DNA from 2 places in the Brevundimonas sp. GW456-12-10-14-LB3 genome. Region 2 is predicted to be linked to the other one. Evidence: predicted binding sites of a transcription regulator. Region 2 holds the regulator's gene; the other holds the start of a gene.

Region 1 (4,413 bases), on a different contig from region 2:
TACCGAAACCAGTATCTGGACGTCGATCACCGCCACCGCGAAACCGGCCGGTCGAAATACACCAACTGGGGCCGGCTGAAGGTCGCCTTCGCCGATCTCTTGGGCGTCATGTGGCTGAAGAGCCGGTCGCGCCGGCCGGGGGCGATCTCCGAATTCTGAGCGCGATAATCCAGACGCTCACAGAACGGGCGCGACAATAGAAAAGGGCGGGACCTCGCGGTCCCGCCCTTCTGCATTTCAGCGTCGGAAGGCTTGGACTTAGAAGTCCATGCCACCCATGCCGCCCATGCCGCCCATGTCAGGAGCGGCGGCGCCGCCCGACTTCTTGGGGGCGTCGGCGACGGCGGCTTCCGTGGTGATCAGGATGCCGGCCACCGAAGCGGCGTCTTGCAGGGCCGTGCGGACGACCTTGGCGGGGTCGATGACGCCCATCTTGACCAGGTCGCCGTACTCTTCCGTCTGGGCGTTGAAGCCGAAGGAGGCGTCGTTGTTCTCCAGCACCTTGCCGACCACGATCGAGCCTTCGACGCCGGCGTTTTCGGCGATCTGACGGATCGGGGCCTGCAGGGCGCGACGGATGATGGCGATGCCGGCGTTCTGGTCGGCGTTGTCGCCCTTGACGTCGGCCAGGATCTTGGAGGCCTTCAACAGGGCGATGCCGCCGCCGGGAACGATGCCTTCGTCAGCCGCAGCGCGGGTGGCGTTCAGGGCGTCGTCGACGCGGTCCTTCTTTTCCTTCACTTCGACTTCGGTCGAGCCGCCGACGCGGAGAACCGCGACGCCGCCGGCCAGCTTGGCCAGACGTTCCTGCAGCTTTTCCTTGTCGTAGTCGGAGGTGGTGTCTTCGATCTGGCGCTTGATCTGGGCCACGCGGGCTTCGATGTCGGCCTTCTCACCCACGCCTTCGACGATGGTGGTGTCGTCCTTGGTGATCGAGACCTTCTTGGCCTTGCCGAGCATGTCGAGCGTGACGCTCTCCAGCTTGATGCCCAGGTCTTCCGAGATGACTTGGCCGCCCGTCAGGATGGCGATGTCTTCCAGCATGGCCTTGCGGCGGTCGCCGAAGCCCGGCGCCTTGACGGCGGCGACGCGCAGGCCGCCGCGCAGCTTGTTGACCACCAGGGTGGCCAGGGCTTCGCCTTCGATGTCCTCGGCGATGATCAGCAGCGGACGGCCCGACTGCACCACGGCTTCCAGGATCGGCAGCATGGCCTGCAGCGAGGTCAGCTTCTTCTCGAACAGCAGGATCAGCGGCTCTTCGAGAACGGCCTCCATCTTGTCGGCGTTGGTGATGAAGTAGGGGCTCAGATAGCCGCGGTCGAACTGCATGCCTTCGACGACGTCGACGGTGGTGTCGGCGGTCTTGGCTTCTTCGACGGTGATCACGCCTTCATTGCCGACCTTGGCCATGGCCTGGGCGATCAGCTCGCCGATTTCGGAGTCGCCGTTGGCCGAAATGGTGCCGACCTGGGCGATTTCCGAGTTGTTGGAGACGGGCTTGGAGTTGGTCTTGACCTCTTCCAGGACCAGGCCGACGGCCTTGTCGATGCCGCGCTTCAGATCCATCGGGTTCATGCCGGCGGCGACGGCCTTCAGGCCCTCTTGCACGATGGCTTGAGCCAGAACGGTCGCGGTGGTGGTGCCGTCGCCCGCCTTGTCGTTCGTCTTCGAAGCGACTTCGCGGATCATCTGGGCGCCCATGTTCTCGAAGGCGTCTTCCAGCTCGATTTCCTTGGCGACCGAGACGCCGTCCTTGGTGGAGCGCGGGGCGCCGAAGGACTTCTGGATCACGACGTTGCGGCCCTTCGGACCCAGGGTCACCTTGACGGCGTTGGCGAGGACGTTGACGCCGCGCAGCATCTTGTCGCGCGCGTCGGTGTTGAACTGTACGATTTTAGCGGCCATGCGGGCAGCTCCTTTGGTGTGAGTGGCGAGTGGTTAGTGGCGAGTGGCGAGGGATCTAAGATTGGGGCGACGGCGGCGGTTTCATCCGGAAACCTGCTCGCCACTCGCCACTGATCACTCGCCACTGAGGGCTGAGCCTTAGCTCAGCACTCCAAGCACGTCCGACTCTTTCATGATGATCAGGTCTTCGCCGTCGATCTTCACTTCCGTGCCCGACCACTTGCCGAACAGGATGCGGTCGCCGGCCTTCAGCTCCAGGGCGTTAACCTTGCCAGAGTCGTCGCGGGCGCCGGGGCCGACGGCGACGACTTCGCCTTCCTGAGGCTTTTCCTTGGCGGTGTCGGGGATGATGATCCCGCCCTTGGTCTTGGATTCTTCTTCAACGCGCTTGACCAGCACGCGGTCGCCGAGCGGACGAAACGCCATCGGTTGTCTCCCTTGATCCCCCGAATGGGGCGATTTGAACAATGGGTCAGCCTCTCCGCGACCGCCGTTTTAGCAGCCGACCACGGAGAGTGCTAACGCGAGCGGGAGTTAGTCAGAGGGCGGCGGGGCGTCAAGCGCCGCCGCGTGTGAAACTTCCGCGACGGATGAACGCGCGATGAACCACGGCCTCCGAACCCGTTCAAACGGCGCGCGCTAAAACCACCTCAACGCTCGCGATCCCCGGAAGACGCGAGGCGATTCAGAGGAGACGGACCATGTCCAAGCTGTTGAAAATCACCGCCGCCGTTGTCGTCCCCGCCGCCGCCCTGGCCTTGACCGCCGCCCCGGCTTCGGCCCAGTCGCGTGACCGCGACGACACCGCCCGCAACGCCCTGATCGGCGCCGCCGTCGGCGGACTGGCGGGCGCCGTCTACGGCAATGGCGACGGAACCTATATTGCGGGCGGCGCCTTGGCCGGCGCGGCCCTGGGCGCGGTCGCCTCGTCCAACCGCGGGTCGGACTGCGGCTATTATCGCGGCGGCCGCTGCTACCGGAACCAGGGCCACTGGGAGCGCGAACACGGCATCAACAGCCGCGATCCGCGCTGGGAGCAGCGCCGCGACTATCGCGACTATCGCCGCGACCAACGTTACGACCGTCGCGATGACCGGCGCGACTACCGCTACGATCGCCGCTGGTAGGCGACAGGCCTGAATGAAGAAGGGGCGCCGATCGAGGCGCCCCTTTTGTCATGCCGCGTCCCGACGCGGCCCCCAATGCGGGAAAGGGTCCTCCAGCCTGGCCCAGCCCCTGGGTCCGCGTTCCATCTCGAACCGGGTCAAGAGGGCGGCGTCGAACATAAAGGTCAGCAGATCGCGGTTCATGTCCTTGCCGATCAGGACGATCTCCTGACGCCGGTCGCCGTAGGGCTGACGCCAGACGGCCTCGATCGCCTTCAGCCATTCGGGATTGTCGTCGGGCCAGCGCTCGCGCGGCGCCGAGGCCCACCACAGTCCGCCCCATTCATGTTCGGTCACCGCCCCGGCCTGGCTCCAGGAACCGACATAGTCCATCCGGCTGGCCAGCCAGAAGAAGCCCTTGGAGCGCCAGACGCCGGGCCATTCGCGCTTCAGCAGCTCGTAGAAGCGCCGGGGATGAAAGGGTCTGCGCGCCCTGTAGACGAAGGTCGAGACGCCGTATTCCTCAGTCTCGGGCGTGACCTCGCCGCGCAGGGCCTGGGACCAGCCGGCGGCCTGTTCCGCCCGCTCCATGTCGAACAGGCCCGTGCCGACGACCTGATCCAGGGGCACGGCGCCGCGCACCGCCTGAATGATGCGGGCGCGCGGATTGAACTGGGCCATCATGGCCTTCAGCGTCCCGAGCTGCGTTTCCTCCAGCAGGTCGCACTTGTTCAACACGATGACGTCGGCGAACTCGATCTGGTCGATCAGCAGATTGGCGACCGTGCGCTCGTCGTCCTCGCCGAGATGCTCGCCGCGGGTCTTCAGCCGGTCGGTGGAGGGATAGTCGCGGTGGAAGTTGAAGGCGTCCACCACGGTCACCATGGTGTCGATCCGGGCCAGGTCCGACAGGCTGAACCCGTCCTCGTCGCGGAAGTCGAAGGTGGCGGCGACCGGCATGGGTTCGGAGATTCCGGTCGATTCGATCAGCAGACAGTCGAACCGACCCTCGCGCGCCAGCTTGCCGACCTCGATCAGCAGATCCTCGCGCAGGGTGCAGCAGATACAGCCGTTGGACATCTCCACCAGCCGTTCCTCGGTCCGCGACAGGTCCGCCCCGCCCCCGTCGCGCACCAGGGCGGCGTCAATGTTCACCTCGCTCATGTCATTGACGATCACCGCGACCCGCAGCCCGTCGCGGTTCGCCAGGACGTGGTTCAGCAGGGTCGTCTTGCCGGCTCCGAGGAAGCCGGACAGGACGGTGACGGGCAGGGTCTTGAACTCGGACATGACGGCGCTCCACGGCTGCTGCGCCGAGCTTGACCACAGCCCGGCGACTGTGAGAGTTACGTTATATTATAACATGCACAGTCAGCAAGGTTTTCCATGGCGGTCGGCGCAG
Region 2 (4,413 bases):
GATCGAGACCGCGCGGGACGCCGGGGACGCCGGGACCGACGTCGTCTATGGCCGCGGCCTTCTGGACCTGGCGCGCGCCTTCCAGCCGGCGGGGGCCACCTCTGTGCCCCTGGCGGACGGCGCGACCCTGGTCGCCGCGACGGAGCCCGGCAGTTTCGTCGGCTCGGCCTTCGGCGACGCCTTTGCGCGCCAGACGGCGCTCGAAACGGTGCTGTTTGACAGTTACGACCGAATGTTCGCGGTCCAGCTGGGCGGCGCCTATCCGACGGCGCCCAGCCGTTCGTACCAGGCCGCGCCGTTCGAACCCAGCCGCACCGCCACCACCAGCCTCAGCCTGCCCCGCGGCGGGCGGCTGAGCCTGACGGCGGCCCAGCTTGACGAACCGGTCGAGGCGGTGACGGCCCGCCGCGACCTGACCGACGCGCCCTGGCTGGGCGACGAACCCCGCCAGGAGGCCCTGCTGGATCTGGAGATCGGCCGCCTGAACTTCGCCACCTGGCAAGGTCGCGGCGGCGCCGTCTCTCCGTTCAAGGGCGCGGCCGGCGACGGTTTCGCCGCCCTGGCCCAGGCCGATCATGCGGCGCGCGGTCAGGTTCGGCTCGGCGCCTTCACCCTGGCGGCCGAGAGCGGCGGGGGGGACCGTCGCATGCCGCTGCGTCGGGTCGAGGAAGCGGCCTCGACCTACAGCCGCGCCACCCTGGCCTGGCGCGGCGCCGACGGCGGCCTGTCGCTGAGCCTGGGCGCCCTGGACGAACGGCTGGGGCCCTTGGGGGCCTTCATCCCGGGCGGTTCGGACTTCGCCCTGCCGTCGCGGACCCGCTTCTATGCGGTCGGCGGGGACTGGGCCCTGCGACCGGGTCTGGCCCTGCTCGGCGAGGTCGGCGTGGGCGCCACCGAGACCGAAGGCCGTTTCCTGTCGACGGACGGGGCGGCGATCAGCTCCAACTGGCGGCTGGCCCTGCTGACGGGCTGCACCGCCCTGTGCGACCGGATCAGCTTCACCGTCTCACAGCCGCTGCGGATCGAGCGCGGAACCTTTTCGGCCTGGCTGGCGGATGTGCCGGTCGACTATTTCGACCCCCTGACCTATTCGCGTCGCCGCTTCTCGGCCGCGCCCAGCGGGCGTCAGATCGACTTCATCCTGGGCGGCGAACGCAGTCTGCGGGACGGCTCCAGCCTGTCGCTCCAGGCCGTGGCCAGCCGCGAACCGCGCCATACGGCCGACGCGGATCCGGAGTTCGCCCTGATCGGGGCCTGGCGGCGCCGGTTCTGAGGACGAGAAAAACGCCGGCGCTGGCATCAGCGCCGGCGTCTCTGTTTCGGATCAGGCCTTGCCGTCGAAGGCGTGGGTTTCGGGCGCGGCGGCCGCGCCATAGGGGTTCGACGCCTGGGCGCCCGATCCCTTGGCGGCCACCACCACCATGGCCGGGCGGATTGTGCGGCCGAACAGTTCGAAACCGGACTGCATCGTCTGGATCACCGCCCCGCCCGGCACCGTGTCCGACGGCTGTTCGATCATGGCCTGGTGCAGATGGGGGTTGAAGGCCTCGCCGGCCTCGGGCGCGACCCGCTTCAGACCGTTGGTCTCGAACGCCTGCAGCAGGGCCTTCTGGGTCATTTCCAGACCGGTCACCAGACCGGCCGTGGCGCCCTCGGCGTCCTTGGGCGCGGCCATCAGGGCGCGCTCCAGATTGTCGGCCACGCCCAGCAGATCCTTGGCGAAGCGCTGGATGGCGTAGGCGCGGGCGTCGTTCTGCTGGGCCTCCGAACGGCGCTTCAGATTCTCCATCTCGGCGGCGACGCGCAGGGCGCGGTCCTTCCACTCGTCGCGCTCGGCGATCACGGCGTCCAGCGGCGCCAGAGCGTCGGACGGATCGGCGTCCAGCCCGTGTTCGGCGTTGGCCTGGGCCATGTCGGCGTCCAGTTCGTTGAAATCGTCGTTCTGGGGTTTGTCGCTCACGTTTCTTTCCCGTCCAGCATTCGGCCCAGCACCCGGGCGGTATAGTCCACCAACGGAATGACACGGGCGTAGTTCAGTCGCGCCGGTCCTATGACGCCTATGGCGCCCAGAACCCGCTGTCGGCCGCTCATATAGGGCGCCGCGATCACGGCGGAACCCGAAAGTGAAAACAGACGGGTTTCGGCGCCGATGAAAATCCGCACCCCTTGCGCCGCATCCACCCCGTCCAGCAGGCCGATCAGCTGTTCCTTCTGCTCCAGGTCGTCGAACAGGACCCGCACCCGCTCCAGATCGGCCAGGCCTTCGCCGTCCTGCAGCAGATTGGCCCGACCCCGCACGATCAGGGCCCGCTCCCGGTCCGGCCCGCCCGACCAGGCGGCCAGACCGTCCTCGACCAGTCGCGCGGCGGCCTGGTCCAGCTCGCGCCGGGCGATCTCCAGCTCCTGGGTCATTTCGCGCTTGGCCTCGGCGAAGGGCCGGCCGCGCAGCCGGGCGTTCAGGAAGTTGGAGGCCTCCGTCAGGGTCGAGGGCGTGACCCCCGCCGCCAGGCTCATGATCCGGTTCTCCACCGTGCCGTCGTCGGCGACGATGACCGCAAGGGCCTGATCGCCGCCAAGCGCCACGAACTCCACATGCTTGACCCCGGCGTCGCGCACCGGGCTGGAGACCACGCCAGCGCCCCCGGCCAGGCCCGACAACAGATTGGACGCCTCGTCCAGGGCGGCCTCGAAATTGCGGCCCCGGCCGGCCAGGCGGGCGTCGATCTCGCGCCGCTCCTCCTTGGTCAGGTCGCCGATCTCCAAGAGGCCGTCGACGAACAGCCGCAGACCCGCATGGGTGGGAATCCGCCCCGCCGAGGCGTGGGGCGAGGCCAAAAGCCCGGCCAGGGTCAGATCCTGCATCGTATTGCGGATCGAGGCCGGCGACAGGGCGATGCCGCCCAGCGACAGGGTGCGCGACCCCACCGGCTCGCCGGTCTCCAGATAGGATTCGACGATGCGCCGGAAGATGTCCCGCGCCCGCGCGTCCAGCCCCGCCAGCCCCGCCAGGGACTGGCCCGTCGCCGGACCGCCGTCGAACGGCGGGGTTTTGGGGGCATACAGGCTCACGTTTTCAGGATAATCACCGCCGCCCCAGCTTCCAAGGACTCATCTCATGCGCCATTCGCAACGCACCGACGCCCAGCTGCGTCCCGTGACCATCGAGACCGGCGTCAACCGCTACGCCGAGGGCTCGTGCCTGATCAGCTTCGGCCACACCAAGGTTCTGGTGACCGCCTCGGTCGAGGAAAGCATTCCCGGCTGGATGCGCGGCAAGGGCCAGGGCTGGGTCACCGCCGAATACGGCATGTTGCCCCGCGCCACCCACACCCGCGGCCGCCGCGAGGCCGCCGCCGGCAAACAGACGGGCCGGACGCAGGAGATCCAGCGCCTGATCGGCCGCAGCCTGCGCGCCGTCGTCGATCTGAAGGCGCTCGGTGAGCGTCAGGTGGTGCTGGACTGCGACGTGATCCAGGCCGACGGCGGCACCCGCACCGCCGCCATTACCGGCGCCTGGGTCGCCATGGCCTCGGCCCTCAACTATCTGCGCGACGAAGGCGTGCTGAAGTCCGACCCGATCCTGGACCAGGTGGCGGCCGTCTCCTGTGGCGTCTGCGACGGGGTTCCGGTGCTGGACCTGGACTATGAAGAGGATTCCGAGGCCGAGGCCGATTCCAACTTCGTCCTGACCGGTTCGGGCCAGATCGTCGAGATCCAGGCCACGGGCGAAAAGCGCGGCTTCACCCGCGCCGAGTTCGACCGCCTGTTCGCCCTGGCCGAGACCGGCTGCGCCGAACTGTTCGCCCTGCAGAAGGCGGCGCTGGAGGCGGTGCGGCCTTAAGGAGTTTCGTGCGTTCAACAGGCGGGTCATCGTGGCTATGACCCTCAGCCCGGAGATGTCGATGCGCCCTTTCCTGTCCGCCTGTTTCGCCCTGTCGGCCGCCCTCGCGGTCGCCGCCTGCCAGTCCGGGGAGGACAGGACCGCGCCCGCTGCGGACCCCGGTTCGGGCGCGCAGACCATAGCAGAGACGGCTCCGGGTCCGGCGTCTTCGGATCAGCCCGATACGGGCGCTGAACGAGGCCTCGCAGCCCAGACCGCATGCCGCGCGGATATCGGCGAGGCGGCGGCGTCGCGCCTGGTCGAGCGCTGCATCCAGGTGAGCCCGGCCACCCATCCGCCCTGTAACGCCGACAATCCCTGCGCCCTGATCCAGGGCGAGATCGACCGGTCCTGCAAGCTTTGGGACAAGGACCCGCCCGCCGAATGCCGCTCTTGAGACAGCCGCAGAGCCTGATCGTTCTGGACGGAACCGCTGCGCGACGCCGCCAAAGCCGTGAAACAGGCCCTATGAAAAAGGCCCCGCCGTCGCCGGCGGGGCCTTCGTCATTCAAACCTCAAGCGAGGCTCAGTCG

What was found. The regulator HrcA, encoded in region 2, represses chaperone genes, less so after heat shock. The targets are predictions, from matches to a motif close to GTTAGCANTCNNNNNNNNNGANTGCTAAC.
Region 1: the regulator HrcA is predicted to act here: its motif matches at 2,400-2,428, upstream of groES (co-chaperone GroES).

Annotation. Positions count from the first base shown of each region.
Region 1 is NZ_JBWKZJ010000007.1:11,150-15,562, forward strand. Features, by position in the region: gene AC07XS_RS04730 (glycosyltransferase family 2 protein) at 1-159, shown strand, start outside; gene groL (chaperonin GroEL) at 259-1,905, opposite strand; gene groES (co-chaperone GroES) at 2,044-2,331, opposite strand; gene AC07XS_RS04745 (YMGG-like glycine zipper-containing protein) at 2,607-3,032, shown strand; gene zigA (zinc metallochaperone GTPase ZigA) at 3,081-4,301, opposite strand; gene AC07XS_RS04755 (DUF1826 domain-containing protein) at 4,398-4,413, shown strand, end outside.
Region 2 is NZ_JBWKZJ010000033.1:835-5,247, forward strand. Features, by position in the region: partial or broken gene AC07XS_RS12465 (S8 family peptidase) at 1-1,273, shown strand, start outside; gene grpE (nucleotide exchange factor GrpE) at 1,325-1,912, opposite strand; gene hrcA (heat-inducible transcriptional repressor HrcA) at 1,957-3,009, opposite strand; gene rph (ribonuclease PH) at 3,116-3,841, shown strand; gene AC07XS_RS12485 (hypothetical protein) at 3,903-4,277, shown strand; gene pnp (polyribonucleotide nucleotidyltransferase) at 4,407-4,413, opposite strand, start outside.